4 regions of the Providencia sp. PROV004 genome follow, and region 1 is predicted to be linked to each of the others. Evidence: predicted binding sites of a transcription regulator. Region 1 holds the regulator's gene; each other region holds the start of a gene.
The links. Region 1 encodes PurR, which represses purine synthesis genes. Its sites were predicted from a motif close to CANGCAAACGTTTGCNTG; they were not measured.
Positions count from the first base shown of each region.

Region 2: guaB (IMP dehydrogenase) is a predicted target of PurR. The motif match lies at 3,054-3,071, and genes of this name have one in related genera.
Region 3: purM (phosphoribosylformylglycinamidine cyclo-ligase) is a predicted target of PurR. The motif match lies at 2,489-2,506, and genes of this name have one in related genera.
Region 4: FVA69_RS02475 (NCS2 family permease) is a predicted target of PurR. The motif match lies at 2,098-2,115, and genes of this name have one in related genera.

Region 1 covers NZ_CP042859.1:2,763,285-2,768,246, forward strand. The annotation lists gene sodB (superoxide dismutase [Fe]) at 369-947, shown strand; gene purR (HTH-type transcriptional repressor PurR) at 1,388-2,413, shown strand; gene punR (DNA-binding transcriptional activator PunR) at 2,423-3,328, opposite strand; gene punC (purine nucleoside transporter PunC) at 3,451-4,677, shown strand.
Region 2 covers NZ_CP042859.1:2,237,846-2,242,807, forward strand. The annotation lists gene FVA69_RS09865 (TonB-dependent receptor domain-containing protein) at 1-1,532, shown strand, start outside; gene xseA (exodeoxyribonuclease VII large subunit) at 1,595-2,962, opposite strand; gene guaB (IMP dehydrogenase) at 3,134-4,600, shown strand; gene guaA (glutamine-hydrolyzing GMP synthase) at 4,686-4,962, shown strand, end outside.
Region 3 covers NZ_CP042859.1:2,205,973-2,210,934, forward strand. The annotation lists gene speG (spermidine N1-acetyltransferase) at 1-513, opposite strand, end outside; gene purN (phosphoribosylglycinamide formyltransferase) at 747-1,385, opposite strand; gene purM (phosphoribosylformylglycinamidine cyclo-ligase) at 1,385-2,425, opposite strand; gene upp (uracil phosphoribosyltransferase) at 2,781-3,407, shown strand; gene uraA (uracil permease) at 3,506-4,801, shown strand; gene hda (DnaA inactivator Hda) at 4,929-4,962, shown strand, end outside.
Region 4 covers NZ_CP042859.1:586,288-591,249, reverse strand. The annotation lists gene FVA69_RS02480 (Na+/H+ antiporter) at 1-420, opposite strand, end outside; gene FVA69_RS02475 (NCS2 family permease) at 684-2,030, opposite strand; gene FVA69_RS02470 (hypothetical protein) at 2,645-4,333, shown strand; gene FVA69_RS02465 (MFS transporter) at 4,381-4,962, opposite strand, start outside.

The DNA.
Region 1 (4,962 bases):
TACAATATGCCAGTTTTATAGGGGCATTACTATAGCATTCCAAAAAGCAAAAAGGCATCTTTTCTATCTTCTCTTTACCTAAGTCAAACAAGCAGCTATTTCTAGTTAAAAATGCATATTTGATATATTCAGGTCATCTATTCGGAATATCCATATGATTTCTATGTGTAACTCCCCTATTTATTTGTTAACATTTGAGTAACGCTATTACCTTTACCTTTGTAAGGTTTAACGTGTTATCATTAATATATTAAATATCATATCGCCGATAGGCGAAACTCTAATGATAAGCAGTAACCGACTATTTCGCTCATTTTAAGAGCAAACACCCTAAGTTTTTTGATATAAAAGCAATCAAGGAGTACGAAATGTCATTTGAACTACCCGCTTTACCGTATGCAAAAGATGCTTTAGAACCTTATATCTCAGCTGAAACCTTAGAATATCACTATGGTAAGCACCATAACACGTACGTTGTTAACTTAAATAACCTAATCAAAGGCACTGACTTTGAAGGAAAATCTTTAGAAGAAATTATCAAAACTTCTGAAGCCGGAGTTTTTAACAACGCAGCACAAGTTTGGAATCACACTTTCTATTGGAATTGCTTAGCGCCAAATGCAGGTGGTGAACCAACAGGTAAAGTAGCTGATGCAATCAATAAATCATTCGGTTCTTTCGCTGAATTTAAAGCTCAATTTACTGATGCAGCAACCAAAAATTTTGGTGCAGGTTGGACATGGCTGGTGAAAAAAGCAGATGGTAGCCTTGCTATAGTGAATACATCTAACGCTGCAACACCTATTTCTGGTGATGATAAGCCCGTGTTAACTGTTGATATTTGGGAGCACGCTTACTATATCGATTACCGTAACGCTCGCCCTAAATATTTAGAAAACTTCTGGGCACTGGTTAACTGGAAATTTGTGGAAGAAAATTTAGCATAACAATTTCTGCTTGTTGCTAAGTTTAGATACTGCAAGGGCGAGATATACTCGCCCTTTTAAATTCACCCTACTCAAGGCTGAAATAAAATCAGAAAATATGCGCAGCAAGAAAGATAATTAATGCTAATGAGCCCAGCGCAGCAAGCAATCCATATTTAACATCTGTATCCATGAGTTCCTCTCATTCTAATGTAATTGAATTAATAAATAACCATGAAACAATAAAGGTTATTAAGTATACATATCCAAAAAAGTAAAACTAGTGTCTATATCACATGTTATAACATCAATTATTTCTTTCGTTTTTGCGCTAGATCAGACAAAATCGACAACAAATCGCTAAATTATTGCCAGCAAAGGATCAATGCATCAATATGCAGGTAATTTTTTAACAAGAATTCTTATAGAGACCGGTTATTGGTCAGGAGTTTTTTTCCCCCATGGCAACGATTAAAGATGTGGCGAAGCGCGCTGGCGTATCTACCACAACCGTATCCCATGTTATTAATAAAACGCGCTTTGTAGCTGATGACACTAAGGCTGCGGTTTGGGCTGCAATTAAAGAGCTCAATTATTCGCCAAGTGCGGTTGCCCGTAGTTTAAAAGTTAACCACACAAAGTCGATTGGGTTGTTAGCAACTTCCAGTGAAGCGCCTTACTTCGCTGAGGTGATCGAATCTGTTGAAAATAGCTGTTATGAAAAAGGCTATACGCTGATTCTTTGTAATTCTCATAACAATTTGGGAAAACAAAAAGCGTATTTACAGATGCTAGCACAAAAGCGCGTTGATGGCTTACTTGTGATGTGTTCCGAGTACCCTGATACCTTAATTGGTATGCTAGAAGATTACCGCAATATCCCAATGGTAGTCATGGACTGGGGAACTTCTCGTGGCGATTTTACAGATAGCATTATTGATAACTCGTTCCATGGTGGATACCTAGCAGGTCGCTATTTAATTGACCGTGGGCATCGCGATATTGGAGTGATCCCTGGTTCACTTGAAAGAAATACAGGTATTGGACGTTTAACTGGCTTCAAAAAAGCAATGGAAGAGGCCAAAATTACACTAAAAGAAGAATGGATAGTTCAGGGGGATTTCGAACCTGAGTCTGGCTATAAAGCAATGACGCAAATTTTAAGCCATAAACAGCGCCCTACCGCTGTATTTTGTGGTGGTGATATCATGGCAATGGGAGCAATTTGTGCCGCTGATGAAATGGGATTACGTGTTCCACAAGATATTTCAATCATTGGCTATGATAATGTGCGAAATGCGCGCTATTTTACACCGGCATTGACCACAATCCACCAACCCAAAGAGCGTTTAGGGCAAATGGCCTTCACAATGCTGCTCGATCGTATCGTCAATAAGCGCGAAGATGCTCAAACAATCGAAGTCCACCCTCGCCTTGTAGAACGTCGTTCTGTTGCAGATGGTCCATTTATCGATTACCGCCGATAGTACGAATAACTAGGTTGAAAGCCACTCTGCGTTAAGCGTTTCGTTATCGCCAAGGTAATCTAACAACCAGCTGAGCGCTGGTGATGTATTATTTTCCACCCAAGTTAAACAGCAAGGACTGGGTGGAAAAGGCTGCGCTAATGATAGTTCAACTAATTGGCCGTTTTCACAAAGCGGAGCCGCTCGATGCTCAGGTACCATCCCAACACATAACCCATTAACTAAACAAGCTAAGCCATTTTCCCAGTAAGGCACAACAAGCCGACGCTGGTTATCAAGAGCCCAAGTATCACGTTTGGGTAGGTTACGTGAAGTATCTTCAAGGCACAAACTAGGGTACTCTCTCATTTGATCATCGGTCAGTTTTTCACCTATTCTGGCTAATGGGTGCTCTGGGCTTGCAACACACATCCACGACATAAAACCCATATCACGGAAACTATACCTTTCACCAATTGGAGATGCTCGAGTCGCACCAATCGCAACATCTACACGCCCATCAGCAAGTGCATCCCACACCCCATTAAACACCTCTGGATGAATAAAGAGTTCGATATCAGGAAAATGACGATAAAAATCAAGAATTAGCTGTTCTGTCCGCTGTGGTTTGACAATACAATCAACGGCAATACTAAATTGACCACGCCAACCATTCGCAACTTGCTGACACTGGTGACGAGTATCTGTCATTTTTTTGATAACAGAACGGCTCTCCTTAATAAATATCGCCCCAGCTTCCGTTAGCACAACATCACGATGTCGACGCTCAAACAGAGGAACCGCAAGCCATTCTTCAACTTGCTTAACGGTATAGCTGATTGCAGAAGGTACACGGTGCAATTCTTCAGCAGCACCACTAAAGCTTCCAGTTCGAGCAACTGCATCAATCACTTCGAGTGCATGCGCAGACCACATAACTTCTCCTTTCAAAAATTTTGATAACAAGATCCAAATATTACCGTTTCACAACCTAAAAAAATAGCCTATACAATGGCGTCATCATTAACATTTTTTTAAATATCAGATAAGTAATAATTATGTCGAATACTGTGAAAAAAAACGCCCCTGGATTTATGGTGTACCTTGCAGGACTTAGCATGCTGGGGTTTTTAGCCATTGATATGTATTTACCTGCATTTGGTGCTATGCAAGACACCCTGCATACATCCGAAGGCGCGATCAGTGCTTCTCTCAGTATCTTTTTAGCTGGTTTTGCCTTCGCTCAGCTATTATGGGGGCCATTATCAGACAAACTTGGCCGTAAGCCTGTTCTCATTGTGGGCTTAACTATTTTCATTTTAAGTAGCTTAGCTATTTATTGGGTGGAAACCGCAACACAGCTATTAACACTACGTTTTTTACAGGCGGTTGGAGTCTGCTCCGCGGCTGTTTTGTGGCAAGCACTAGTTATCGACCGCTATGATGAAGCAAATACCCAAAAAGTTTTTGCTTCTATTATGCCGCTAGTCGCGCTATCCCCTGCTTTAGCGCCATTATTAGGTGCATGGGTTCTTGAGCACCAAACATGGGAAGCAATTTTCCTGATCCTAATGGCGGTGGGTATATTACTTTTATTACCAACGCTCTTTTTGAAAAATGTTTCAGTTAAAACAATAACTGATGACAACCAACCACAAGCTAAGATTTCTTTCTCAAATTTGCTCAGTTCCCCTGTTTTCAGCGGCAACGTACTAGTTTATGCATCCTGTAGTGCAGGTTTCTTCGCTTGGCTAACAGGTTCTCCCTTTATTTTACGCAATATGGGCTTCAATCCTGCTGATATTGGTTTGAGTTATATTCCACAAACTCTAGCCTTCATTATTGGTGGATATGGCTGCCGTATTTTATTAGCAAAAATCCGAGCAGAAACAATATTTCCATTGTTACTTCTTGGTTACGCGCTAAGCATGTCCATTTTATTTATCATGGCTATCTATACCACACCATCATTAACCATGATCTTGATTCCATTCTGCTTTATGGCAGCAATGAATGGAGCCTCTTACCCAATTGCAGTATCTAAAGCACTAAATACATTTCCTAGTGCGAGTGGTAAAGCAGCTGCGTTACAAAATGCCTTACAATTAGGGCTATGTTTTTTAGCAAGCCTACTTGTTTCTGCCTTGACCTTCGATCCATTGTTGGCAACAACCGGGGTCATGGCAGTCACAATTATTCCAATGGCCATTGGCTATTTTATGCAACGTTGTGCCAGCAAAAACAATCAAACTCTTAAGCAAGTCGATTACCATGCGAATTCATAAAGTGTAGTTTACTGAATCAACCATGCCGATAAGACTCGGCATGGTTTTTATTTTAGTGAATTCAAGAAAATGTTCCTTCAGTGTATAGCACTTGTGAGGATACGGTAATATTTATTAAGTATGTTGCTATATAACCCATTATTCTTAACTTACAACCCCTAATATTCTCTCATCAATTTTCTTTATTCAAAGCGGATTTCACTAAAAAATAAGGCTTTTATTTTGTCATCTACTAAGATATAGATATTTCTTGGTTAATTTTCTTGTTAAAAAACGTTATCATTG
Region 2 (4,962 bases), 530 kb from region 1:
GTGATGAATTTGCCACCGACTCCACTTTCAAACAAAAGCCACAATCGCAATTAGCTAAATTGAAATATAAACCTAATGACAGCCATGAATTAGAATTCAGTGGTCGTTTCTTACAAAATAAGCTCACACGAAGAAAGATTAATAGTGAAGATTATTATATTAAATATAAATATACGCCGCTAAATGAATTAATTGATGTTGAGGTTTTAGCGAGTCATGGAAAAAATGACCAACAATTTGAAGGTGACTCATTAGGTTGGGCATTAAGGCAAGGTAAATCCAAAAATATTGGCGATGGTCTTAATCTTTCTAATACAAGCCGGTTTTCCTATGGTGATATTGATTTTGAATGGAAAATAGGTTCTAAGTTATCTAAAACGAAGTATGAGCGAGAGGTTAGTTCTGTTATTGACCAAGATACGTTGAACTATAATCCTTTCTCGCCAAGTGGGTCGTTAGATCTTGCGAGCGCATATACACAATTGGAAGCCAAGTATGGGATCTATACAGCAATTTTTGATTTGAATTATATGAATTATCACTTAAAAGGTTTTAAACCTGCATGTGGTGATCAAGATTTTTGTTTTCCACAGGAAGCTGCAACTTTAAATTTACGGGGTAATGGTTTTAACCCCGGAGTTTTATTATCAGCAGAAATTATTCCTGAATTCCAGCCATTTGTCAGTTATGCGCATTCAATGAGAGCGCCGAATACGCAAGAAGTTTTTTATTCTCAAGAAGGTGGTAATTCAATGAACCCATTCTTAAAAGAAGAGAAATCACAGACATGGCAAGTTGGTTTTAATAGCTTTAAACCGGATTTAATTTTTGAAGGTGACCAATTTAATATGAAGGCATTATGGTTCCATACAAAAATTAAAGACTATATTACGAGTAAGCCTTATTTACTTTGTCGCCCAAGATCAAATGCTGAACTGGCTTGGTGTTTAATGAATGATGATGTATGGGACAAAGAATTCCCAGAATTTATGCGTAAAAGCTATATGTATGTCAATGAGCCTCATGATGTTAATCTTCGTGGCTATGAATTACAGGCTAATTATGATGCAGGTATAGTTTATTCAACATTATCCTATACCAAAGAAACTGGGGATCAACCTAACTCCATAGCTAAGGTTGCTGATTTTAGTGCGGGAGATTTCACTGAGCTTCCTGATTATTATGTGACCTTGGATTCAGGTGTGCGTTTATTGGATGAAAAATTAACCGTAGGTACAACTATTACATGGACCGGCCCTTCAAAACGAATTGGTGTAGAGTCTATCGTTGATAACGATGGAAATGCACTAAAAGATAAGTATGAAAAACAACCTACAATCATTGATTTATATACAGACTATGAAGTTAATAAAAACTTTAAATTGATGATGACGGTTAATAATATCACGAATAAAAATTATTCGGATGCATTAAATCGTGCAAATTCTACCGCTATTATGGAAGAACGCGGTAAAAATAATGCAACAGCAAGAGGGCGTACTTATATGATTGGTGGACAGGTGCGTTTCTAATCAACGTATAAATTTAACACCACTTATCCCGTTATTTTTATCGAGATAAGTGGTTAAAATAATTATTTCGATATTCTTTTTACTTTAACCTTCTCAATATGAGTAACTTGGCTTTCAACCCAGCCATCATTAAGGCGAGTTTTCAGTGGTTGGCCAACTTTCACTTGGCTGGTTTTTTTCAGTACGGTGCCTTTAGCGGTTTCACTGATACTAAACCCGCGAGCTAAGGTGGCTAATGGGCTAACTGCTTCCATTTTTGAACAAGCGACAGCGAAACGTTGGCGGTAACTGTTAACCAAACTCGTGACCATATTCTGCAAATGATACTGTGTCTGCTGCAACTGACGTTGCTGTTTTTGCAATTGAGGGCGCAAATCATTTTGCAGTAAACGACGGTCGAGCCTTTCGAACTTAGATGTTGAATTTTGTAGTTGTCGAGTCATCGACTGCGCAAGTTTTTGTTGCAATAAATTAAGTTGATTATGTTGCCGTGCCAAACGTAATTGTGGGTGTTGTTGCTGTAAACGGTGATGCAAACGAGCAAACCTTTGTTGTTGACCTGCTACATAATAATCCATTGCCATTTCAAGGTGTTGCTGCGCAGATTTTAGCTGACGGAGCATTTCTAACTGGTTACGGCTAACAAGCTCGGCCGCTGCAGATGGGGTGGGTGCTCTTACGTCCGCCACATAGTCGGCAATCGTCACATCGGTCTCATGACCAACAGCGCTAATTATAGGCAGTTGACTAGCAAAAATGGCTCTAGCAACGATTTCTTCATTAAATGCCCATAAATCTTCAAGTGAACCGCCCCCGCGACCGACGATCAACACATCACATTCTTGACGCAAATTTGCTAGCTCAATCATCCGAGCAATTTGTGCTGGTGCCATCTCACCTTGAACGGCCGTTGGGTAGATAATGATAGGCAGGGAAGGGTCGCGACGACGTAAAATATTTAAAATATCATGTAGGGCTGCACCCGTTGCCGAGGTAATGATACCGACGGATTTAGCTGGGCTAGGTAGTGGTTTTTTATGAATAATATCAAACAAACCTTGGGCACTTAGTGTTTGTTTTAATAGCTCAAAACGTTGTTGCAGTAAGCCTTCACCGGCTGGTTGCATGCTCTCAAGGATTAATTGATAGTCACCTCTAGGTTCATATAAGGTCACTGTCGCTCGAACTAAAACTTGCTGGCCATTTTGTGGGCGGAAAGTGACTCGTGCATTTTGCCCACGGAACATGGCCGCTCGCACCTGCGCTCGGTCATCTTTTAAGGTTAAGTACCAATGACCTGAACTGGGTTGTGAAAAATTGGAAATTTCAGCTGTTAACCAAATACGCCCCATTTGGCTATCGAGAAGTTCCCGAACCGATTGGTTAAGCTTACTAACAGAGTAAATTGCGCTATTTTGTGAAGTCGACATGTGAGCCAGATCAAATTTTAAAACAATGACTTAATCGATAGATACTAACGCAGCTATAGGAGTTATCAAGTTTTTTTTCAAAAAAGTGCTGGAAGCAACCGTTTTCGGTGTGTATAATGCCGCGGCAATATTTTATACCTTTCCATAACGCTGCCTGGTGGGATATTGCCTATGTTACGCATTAAAAAAGAAGCACTAACTTTCGACGACGTTTTACTCGTTCCTGCACACTCAACGGTATTACCGAATACCGCAGACTTATCAACTCAACTGACTGCAAACATCCGCCTGAACATTCCTATGCTTTCTGCAGCCATGGATACTGTCACAGAATCTGACCTTGCTATTGCTTTAGCACAAGAAGGTGGCATTGGTTTCATCCATAAAAATATGACTATTGAGCGCCAAGCGGAAGAAGTTCGCCGCGTAAAAAAACATGAAAGTGGTGTCGTAACGGACCCTGTTACAGTAACTCCGGATACCACTATTCGTGAAGTGCAAGAAATGGCTGAGCGCAATGGTTTTGCTGGTTATCCAGTCGTGGCAAACGATAACTCATTAGTTGGTATTATTACAGGCCGTGATGTTCGTTTCGTGACAGATTTAGACCAACCTGTTACTGCGGTGATGACGCCAAAAGAACGTTTAGTCACCGTGAAAGAAGGCGAAGCACGCGAAATCGTTTTGCAAAAAATGCACGAAAAGCGCGTAGAAAAAGCCTTAGTGATCGATGATAACTTTCATTTGTTAGGGATGATCACGGTTAAAGACTTCCAAAAAGCAGAACGTAAGCCAAACGCGTGTAAAGACGAGCAAGGCCGTTTACGTGTTGGTGCTGCGGTTGGTGCAGGCGCAGGGAATGAAGAACGTGTTGACGCGCTGGTGGCTGCTGGCGTTGATGTTTTATTAATTGACTCATCACATGGTCATTCAGAAGGCGTACTACAACGTATCCGCGAAACTCGCCAAAAATACCCTGACTTACAAATTATTGGTGGTAACGTTGCAACAGCGGAAGGGGCGAAAGCCTTAGCGGATGCAGGTGTTAGCGCGGTTAAAGTGGGAATTGGTCCGGGTTCAATCTGTACTACGCGTATCGTCACTGGCGTGGGTGTACCACAAATCACGGCTATTGCTGAAGCGGCGGAAGCACTTGAAGGTACGGGTATTCCTGTTATTGCGGATGGTGGGATTCGTTTCTCAGGTGACATCTCTAAAGCTATCGCGGCAGGCGCTGCGTGTGTGATGGTCGGCTCAATGTTCGCAGGAACTGAAGAGTCTCCAGGAGAAACTATTTTATTCCAAGGCCGTACTTACAAAGCATACCGTGGTATGGGCTCACTTGGTGCAATGTCTAAAGGCTCGTCAGACCGTTACTTCCAATCAGATAATGCGGCAGACAAATTAGTGCCAGAAGGTATTGAAGGCCGCGTAGCGTATAAAGGCCGATTAAAAGAAATCATTCATCAACAAATGGGTGGCTTACGCTCCTGTATGGGGCTGACAGGTTGTGGTACTATTGATGCATTGAGAACAAAAGCAGAATTTGTTCGTATCAGTGGAGCCGGTATCCAAGAAAGCCACGTCCATGATGTTACTATCACGAAAGAATCTCCAAACTATCGTTTGGGGCAATAATCGATAAAATTTCTCAGGGTGGCGCATTCGTTCGATTGCGTCACCGATTCTTATTTTTGACTTGAATTTTTGGAATTCTCCTCAAATGACAACAAATATCCATAAACATCGCATTCTTATTCTTGATTTCGGCTCGCAATATACACAGCTGATCGCCCGTCGTATCCGTGAAATTGGCGTTTACTGTGAACTCTGGGCGTGGGACGTTACAGAAGAACAAATTCGAGAATTTAATCCAAACGGTATCATTCTTTCTGGTGGGCCAGAAAGTACGACTGAATCAGATAGTCCACGTGCTCCTGATTACGTATTTAATGCAGGTGTTCCTGTATTAGGTATTTGTTATGGCATGCAAACCATGT
Region 3 (4,962 bases), 560 kb from region 1:
ATATTGTTGCTGAAAAATACACATACGGATAGCGGTGTGATAGCGACCATTGACAAAGAATTCGTCGATCAGTTCGCCTTCAGTATGGAAGCCTAGTTTATTATAAATATGGATAGCTTTAACATTTTCTTTATCAACAATAAGATAAAGTTTATATAAGTTTAGTACGGAAAACGCGTAGTCCATTGCTAATTTCGCAGCGCGACTCGCATAGCCATGGCCTTGATGGCTCGGTGCAATGATAATTTGAAACTCAGAGCGTCGGTGAACATAATCAATTTCTACCAATTCGACTAAGCCAACTTTCTCACTGTCATTTTCAACGATAAAACGGCGTTCAGACTGGTCATGAATATGTTTATCGTAAAGATCGCTTAATTCAACGAAAGCTTCATAAGGTTCTTCAAACCAATAACGCATAACACTGGCATTGTTATCAAGCTGGTGAATAAATGCTAAATCTTCACGTTCAAGTGGGCGCAACCTAAACGGATGAACTTGCCCGGTCGTCATAAAAATACCTCTATTTAGTTAGGAAAATGGTTTTGTTCTTCGACTATAAGGATAACATTTATTTGCGATAAAATAATGACACAGCACAGAGAGATTATCACCTTGTTGAAAAATAATTCATTTTACCCAACGCTAATGTTTTTATGTAATAGCTTGCGATCGTGTTTTTATGTGAATGCGAAGAAAAAGGGTGGATACCCACCCTTGAAATGACGTTTTGCTCATCACGAATATTATTCGTTAGCGTAACCTTGTTGCGGTAAAATTCGGTTATCTAACACAGCTTTACCTTTTTGCATTGTTAATCGGCCACTAATGAACCACTCAACAACTAATGGGTAAATCGTATGTTCTTGGGCTTTTACCCGCTCGATAATATCGTCTTCGTTATCCTGTTCAAAGATAGGCACTTTAGCTTGCAAAATAACTGGCCCGCCATCCAGTTCTTCGGTAACGAAATGAACGGATGTGCCATGTTCTTTATCCCCATTTTCTAGCGCTTTACGATGCGTGTGTAAACCGGGGTATTTCGGTAACAAAGAAGGATGGATATTGAGTAATTTACCCGCAAAGTGGTTGACGAATTGGGCTGATAAGATACGCATAAAACCCGCTAATACGACTAAATCAGGCTGATATTGGTCGACTTGTGCGAGTAATGCAGCATCATATGCTTGGCGGTCAGTATACTGTTTGGCATCTAAAAAACAGGCTGGTATTCCAGCCTGTTGTGCCCGAACAAGCCCATAAGCATTGGCTTGGTTGCTAATGACAGCAACAATGTGAGCGCCAATTGCCCCAGTGCGGCAGCTATCAATTAATGATTGCAAATTACTACCGCTGCCAGAAATGAGGACAACAATTTTTTTCATTAGCGGATCACAACCTGCTCTTCACCCGCTGGTAATGCGCCAATTGTACCGATTTGCCATGCGTTTTCGCCAAGCTTGTTCAACAGAGCAAGTGCATTTTCAACTTCCTGTTGTGGTAGAGCAATAATAATCCCCACACCACAGTTGAAGGTACGGTACATTTCATGAGTGCTCACATCACCAGCTTGCTGCAGCCAGTTAAAGACAGCAGGCCATTGCCAGCTGCTACCGTCAATAATTGCTTGTGTGTTGTCAGGCAGTACGCGAGGAATATTTTCCCAGAAACCACCACCAGTAATGTGGGCAATTGCATGGATATCGCTGTTTGCGATCAGCTCTAATACATTTTTAACGTAAATGCGTGTTGGTTCTAATAAGTGGTCAGCTAAAGGTTTCCCATCTAATTGAGTTTCTTCTGGGTTGGTTTGGCTGACTTCGAGGATCTTGCGAACCAGCGAGTAACCATTTGAATGCGGGCCGCTAGAGGCTAAAGCAATTAAGGCGTCACCAGCACTCACTTTGCTACCATCGATGATTTCTGAGCGTTCAACAACACCCACACAGAAACCAGCCACATCGTAGTCTTCACCATGGTACATTCCCGGCATTTCCGCGGTTTCACCACCCACTAACGCACAACCTGACTGTTTACAACCTTCTGCGATACCCGTAATCACACTCGCAGCGGTATCGACATCTAGTTTACCGGTCGCGTAATAATCAAGGAAGAACAGGGGCTCTGCGCCTTGAACAATCAAGTCATTGACACACATAGCCACAAGGTCAATCCCAATGGAGTCATGACGTTTTAAATCCATTGCTAAGCGTAATTTGGTACCGACACCGTCAGTGCCTGAAACTAAAACAGGCTCACGGTATTTCTGCGGTAGGGAACATAATGCACCGAATCCCCCAAGACCTCCCATGACTTCTGGGCGGCGGGTTTCTTTTACGACACCTTTAATACGTTCAACCAAGGCGTTACCCGCATCAATATCAACACCGGCATCTTTATAGCTGAGAGAGGTTTTATCAGTCACTACGGCCCCCAAGGCAATTACATTTTTGAGAAAAATAACATCATTGACATTATTCTAACAGGCTAGGCAAACGTTTGCGATAGCTTTGTGTTGGAAATTTTTGGGTACGCATAATCGAAGAATGGTAGAACGTTATAGAAGTTGTATAGCAAAATAAGAAATGTATTTATTTAAATCAAATTTGCGGTTTTACCAATTTCAACTTAACTGAGATGAGGTATAATTTTTAAAAAAATGGCGTTAATCGTTGTTGTTTTGACCAAAATCAAGCGTTATCTAGTGGCAACCAAAGCTAAAAGAGGTATAATCCGGCGATTTTTTTGTCCGCCGCCGTCTTAAATAGTAGGAGAAACCCATGAAGATCGTTGAGGTAAAACACCCTCTCGTTAAACATAAACTCGGCCTGATGCGAGATCATGATATAAGCACAAAGCGCTTTCGTGAACTGGCCTCAGAGGTTGGTAGCCTACTGACTTATGAAGCAACTGCTGACCTTGAAACTGAAAAAGTGACTATCGATGGTTGGTGTGGTCCTGTAGAAATAGAACAAATTAAAGGTAAGAAAATCACTGTAGTACCAATTCTTCGTGCGGGTATTGGTATGATGAACGGTGTATTAGATAGCATTCCAAGTGCACGTATCAGTGTGGTAGGTGTTTATCGTGATGAAGAAACACTGCAGCCTGTCCCTTATTTCCAAAAACTCGCCTCTAACATTGAAGAACGTATGGCATTAGTGGTCGACCCAATGTTAGCGACGGGTGGCTCAATGATTGCTACCATTGATTTATTAAAAAATGCGGGTTGTACCTCGATTAAAATCTTAGTTCTTGTTGCAGCGCCTGAAGGTTTAAAAGCGTTGGAAGCTGCGCATCCAGATGTTGAATTATATACCGCTTCAATTGATGAGTATTTAAATGAAGAGGGATATATCGTTCCGGGTCTCGGTGATGCGGGCGACAAGATATTTGGTACTAAATAATGATAAGCCGACTGAGAAGTCGGCTTTTTTTTGATTAATTGTAGAGACTCACTGCTTATTCAGTGATTAGCCATTTCGCTAAAAGAGGATAAAGCCACATGACACGTCGCACCATCAGTGTTGAAGAAAGACCACCATTATTACAAACTATACCACTGAGCCTTCAACACCTATTTGCTATGTTTGGCGCAACCGTTATCGTACCGATTCTGTTTGGTGTAAACCCCGCTACAATTTTGCTGTTTAATGGGATCGGAACGCTGCTGTATCTGTTTATTTGTAAAGGGCAAATTCCTGCTTATTTAGGCTCAAGTTTTGCATTTATTTCCCCAGTGCTGATTTTATTACCATTAGGTTATGAGCTGGCACTTGGCGGCTTCATTATCTGTGGCGTGCTGTTCTGTATTGTTGCACTGATTGTTAAAGTTGCAGGAAGAGGGTGGATAAACGTCATGTTCCCCCCAGCAGCAATGGGGGCAATCGTAGCCGTAATTGGTTTAGAATTAGCTCAAACGGCTGCAGGTATGGCTGGGCTATTACCTAAAGATGGCGCAGTGGTTGATTCGAACACGTTAATTATTTCCCTGACCACGTTGTCAGTCACTATTCTCTGCGCGGTCGTTTTCCGTGGGTTTTTATCTATTATTCCAATTTTGATTGGCTTTTTAGCGGGTTATGCATTGTCCTATTTTATGGGCATTGTGGACTTTACCCCGGTTATTGAAGCGCCGTGGTTTGCTATTCCTACATTTTATACTCCACGCTTCGAATGGTTTGCTATTTTAACCATTTTGCCCGCTGCATTAGTGGTTATCGCTGAGCACGTAGGGCACTTGGTCGTCACTGCGAATATTGTTGAACGTGACTTAATGAAATCACCAGGTTTACATCGTTCAATGTTTGCTAATGGGTTTTCTACGGTGATTTCCGGTTTCTTTGGCTCGACACCAAATACGACTTATGGTGAAAACATTGGGGTCATGGCTATTACCAAGGTATACAGCACTTGGGTAATTGGCGGAGCCGCAATTATTGCTATTTTATTATCTTGTGTTGGTAAATTAGCGGCTGCTATCCAATTAGTACCAGTTCCTGTGATGGGCGGGGTTTCACTCTTATTGTACGGGGTAATTGGTGCATCAGGTATTCGAGTGTTGATTGATTCAAAAGTCGATTATAACAAGCCACAAAATTTGATTTTAACCTCAGTGATTTTAATTATTGGTGTGAGCGGAGCCGTTATCCATATTGGTCAAGCTGAACTCAAAGGTATGGCGCTAGCAACGATAGTTGGGATCTTTATGGCATTATTATTCCGTTTTATAACGTTTGTTAGGCCTGAAAAGCAGTTTGTGACATCTGAAGTCCAAGAGCTTGATAGCAATAAAAAATAAGCCACACAATTTTCCATATTGCCGTTCAATTGTTTGAACGGCATTTGGTCACCGTTCTTATTCATCTATCCGTGTTTTTTATGGTAAACTGCTAGATGAAAATTGATTTGTACAGCCAGAGGCGCTTCTGAACACACCATCACAGCTTTCATTACCACTAT
Region 4 (4,962 bases), 2.2 Mb from region 1:
GATACGCCCCTTTCCGACAATGGATGATAAGGCAACGGCATCGGTTGGTGATAACACCGCCGCTAGAGCAAATGCTGCAATCAATGGAATACCTGGCATCAGCCAGTAAATTAAATAACCAATCCCAATCACTGTAACCAGTACAAGAACCAATACTAAAATAAAAATTTCTCGACCGTTTTGAAAGAATTCGCGTGTTGGCGTTTTCCACCCATCAACAAACAACAAAGGTGGAATTAACAGAACCATAAAAAGTTCTGGGTCAAAGGTGACATGTAGGCCGAATTGAGGCCATGCTAATAGCGCACCAATAGCAATTTGAATGAGAGGAAGAGGAATACGAATAGGAAGAATTTTAGCGGCAACCCCTGAAACAGAGACAGCTAAAATCAAAATAAGAATAGTAAAGAAAATTTCCATGTTGCCCTTACTGAATTAACCTAGCGACTAGAACCTAAAATATTGCCTGCCGCCGCATAGTAAGAGATAGCACCGTCCAGACCATGATTATTAAAACCCAGCCATTCACCAGTGGAAATCATGCACATCCACTTGATTAACCGCCTTCTCTCTATTTTATCCTTAGCCATCCATTTTCGGGGAAAAAATTGAGACTTTACGATTAATTAATACAATAAGTTAAAAAGGTGGCAACATTAGCCACCCTATTGAAATAATATACTTTAGATTGCCAATCCTGAAGCGTAAAACGCCACTAAAAGTACCGCAATAATGACTGTGCCAATATTCAATTTGCGCCATTCACCTGCACAAATACGGCCGATAACCAAAGCAGCAAAGCCCAACATGATACCCGTGACGATATTACAAGTCAGAACAATGAATACCGCACACAATAAACCAGACATTGAATCTACAAAGTCATCGAAATCAAGCTTAGAGACATTACTTAACATTAAAAGCCCAACATACATCAATGCCGGCGCCGTTGCATAGGCAGGTACCAAATAAGAAAGTGGCGATAAAAAGAGAATGAGTAAAAATAGTACGCCGACAACCACTGCGGTTAAGCCTGTACGACCACCAGCAGCGGTACCCGCTGCAGATTCAATATACACAGCAGCAGGAGATGCGCCAATCGCCCCCGCAAAGATACTGCTCACGGAGTCTGCGGTTAACGCTTTACCACCATCAATAATTTGGCCGTCTTTATCCAATAAATTGGCTTGTCCCGCCACCGCGCGAATAGTCCCCGTTGCATCAAAAACAGCGGTCATCACTAATGCAAGTAAGCTTGGCAATACCATTGGCTGTAATGCGCCCATGATATCCATATTGAAAACTAATGAAAGCCCATCATCACCCAATGAAGGCAACTTGAAAAAGCCTTGATATTTAACCGCAGGATCAAAAATTAAACCAATAATTGAAATTGCAATAATAACAAGTAATACGCCACCCGGAACGCGGCGTTTTTCTAAACCAAAAATGACCGCTAACCCAGCTAATGACATTAATACAGGGAAAGATGTAAATTCACCTAGAGCAACAGGCAGGCCTGCATTTGGGTTTTTGATCACTAAACCCACCCCATTAGCAGCTATTAACAGTAAAAATAAGCCGATACCAATACCTGTGCCATGAGCAATACCCATTGGCATATTGCGTAAAATCCAACTACGAATACCTGTCACAGAAATGATGGTGAACAAACACCCCATTAAAAAGACAGCGCCCAATGCCACAGGAATACTAATTTGCTGCCCTAATACCAAACTAAATGCGGTAAATGCAGTCAGTGAAATAGCACAACCAATCGCCATCGGTAGATTGGCCCATAACCCCATCAATAAAGAACCAAAACCAGCCACTAAGCAAGTTGCAATAAAGACCGCTGTTGGTGGGAACCCTGCTTGCCCTAACATGCCAGGTACAACGATGACAGAATAAACCATCGCTAAGAATGTGGTTAATCCTGCAATGATTTCACGGCGAACTGAAGAGCCGCGCGCTGTTATCTTGAAAAATGAATCCAATTTGCAACTGGATGAAGCCTGTTGGCCTGACATGGTATACCTCTGCTGTTTAATGGAAAACGACGACTTTCAAATACTGCTAACGACTAATTTATACGTTGACGTAAACGATTACGTTTTTAAGAAAAAACAAACTGGCTGAGAAAAAATCCCAATAAAAACAGTTGCGCAATCGTTTGGTTTTTAAAATAGAATAAAACGTATCGTGAGGGGAGCAATTATCATTCTAAACAGGGGGAATGATCAAGCATTTTTAGCATTTCTTACCCGTTTGTTCTTTCCCCCGCTCCCAAATATATAGGCTCTTAAGCAATGAACATTATTTTCAAATAATGATTCTTTTTAGTTACATTTATTTTACGTAAAAATAGCTAAATACCTTTCATATAATGTCTGTTTAAAGTGGAAGGTTATTTTTTTGATACAATCCAAGAATATTTGCTTACAAAACCAATAGCTAAAAACTTATTTACTGGTGGTAATATGCGTCTGTTAAAAATGTGGCTAAAAATACATTTCTTATTGTTTTTCATTAAAAAAATATCATTCACTGAGTAAATATATATTTAAGTACATAAGCTCAATTATTATCAACCGCAGTTATAGTTTCAATTTAATCAAGTAAAAAACACATAAAACGTATTAAAATGTCAAATAAGAATGCACCATTAATCATATTACAGCGGAGTATTTTACTGCTTTTTATTAGTTTTCTTGCTCTGTATTTATTACCAGGAATATATAGCCATAGCCCTTGGAAGCAAGATGAAAATTATAGTTTTGGTATTATTCAAACTATGTATGAAACTGGTAAATGGTTAGTTCCCACAAATGCGGGTGAACCATTTATGGAAAAACCTCCGCTTTATTATTGGGTTGCTACGATTACCTCTCATTGGTTATCAAGCTTGATGCCACTTTATGATGCAGCCCGTAGTGCAAGCTTAATTTTTTCGGTTATTAATTTTTCATTTTTTATCCTTTTGGCGCGTCGTTTTTTCCAAGCCACAGACTTCACTGATACTCGGATTTGGGTCGCTTTTGCACTGTATGCCTGTGCTCCCGGTATTATCAGGCATAGCCATGATATGTTTACCGATGTTGCACTAATGGCAGGAACAACTATTGGCTTATATGGGTTATTGGGGCTGATACAACAACAAAAAATGCGCATGTCTGCACTTTGGTTATCTCTTGGGACCATCGTCACCATGTTGTCAAAAGGCGTTTTTATTCCTGGCGTTCTCTGGATTTGCCTTTTTTTATCACCTATTTTTCTTGCTCAATGCCGAACTAAGCAGTTTTGGTTATACAGTTTAACGGCGGGGTTAATCGCGCTTATCGCCATTTTACCTTGGCCTATCCAACTGTATCTTCAGCATCCCGATTTATTTCTTGTGTGGTTTTGGGAAAATAATATCGGCCGCTTCTTTGGTTTTTCGGTTGAAAAATTAGGGGCAAAAGCTAATTTAACTCGCATTCCAGCGGCAGTTTCCTTATTTGCCTTTCCTTCCGGTTTACTGGCTGTCGCTTATTTTCTAAGGCACCCGATTAAACGTTTATTTAATTCAAATGAGTTTCTGCTGGCGCTATTTCCTTTATTAGGTATCATTTTTTTACAGATTTCAGCGTCTGGTCGCGCGCTATATTTACTCCCTTTTGTTGCCCCCATGGCCATATTAGGAACCCTAACACTACTCAGTTTCCCTGAAAAAATTCTTAATGGTATCGCTCGCTTTGCGGCTATTTTATGGACTGTACTCATTCTGTTTTTATGGCTCTGCTATTTCATCACCTTGGCTGGCCACCAACAAGAATGGCTAGCTCCATTTAGCCGCTGGCTTCCTATGAGCTACCAAATGCCCTTTTCTTCCATTGCATTTATCAGTGGTCTGTTGATTACATTAGTGTGGTTTTTACGCAATAAAATTATTCCAAACTTTATCTCACCGGCTTTTCACATGATGAAAAATTGGTTATTAGGCCTATGTGCCGCTTGGGGGATAATTTTAACCTTGTTTTTGGGCTGGATAGACTACGCAAAAGGTTTCGAAGGGGTTTTTGTCGATTTAAACCAGCATTTAGCAGGCCAATTTACAAAAAACGATTGTATGGCTTCTGATAATATTGGCGAATCTGAAGCACCGATGCTCTACTATTACACTGGCGTATTACACCAACGCCAAGACCGCTTTGAAAAACCTGAACAATGCCGCTGGTTAATTGTACTCTCGAAAACAATCAAACCTGCACCGCAAGGCATGGAATTATTCTGGCACAATCATCGGCCAGATGAATTCCGAGAAAACCTTGTTGTGTATAAAGTTATTGAATAATCTATTTGTGGTGCTCTCTAGCTTAAGTAGGGCACCACAAATGCGCTTTATGGGCTGACTTGTTCAACCATTTGAGCGCTATATTTTTCTCGTGTGAACCATAAAAATACTGCCACAGACAGAACCAATAGCACCGGTAAGCCCACTGGTGAGATTGAAGTCGCCACTCCCGCCAATAATGGCCCTGATAAATTACCAATTCCCCATAGCATGGCCGCCGCTGCATTAGCGATGATCAATTCATTCCCTTTGAAATATTGGCCAATTTGTACCAAGGCAATCGTATAAATTGCCCCTGCCGTGGCTCCTAAGATAAATAACAGAACCCAAATCAGATAAGGTTGAGTAATAAGGAAGGGTAATAATAAGCTAGCTGCGAGTGTGATAATACCACAAATTCGGTACAGTTTTTCTCTATTCATATGGTCTGCAAGCCAGCCAAAAGGTAACTGCATAATGGCATCTCCAGCAAGGATGGCGCTAATCATTAATGCAGCAACCGCCTCTGTATGCCCCATTCCCATACCATAAATTGGGAACATCGATAAAATGGTTCCGTCAAAAAAAGCAAAAAATAAAATTCCACCACAAATACCCGGTGCAATTTTTACAAATTGAATAATTGAAAA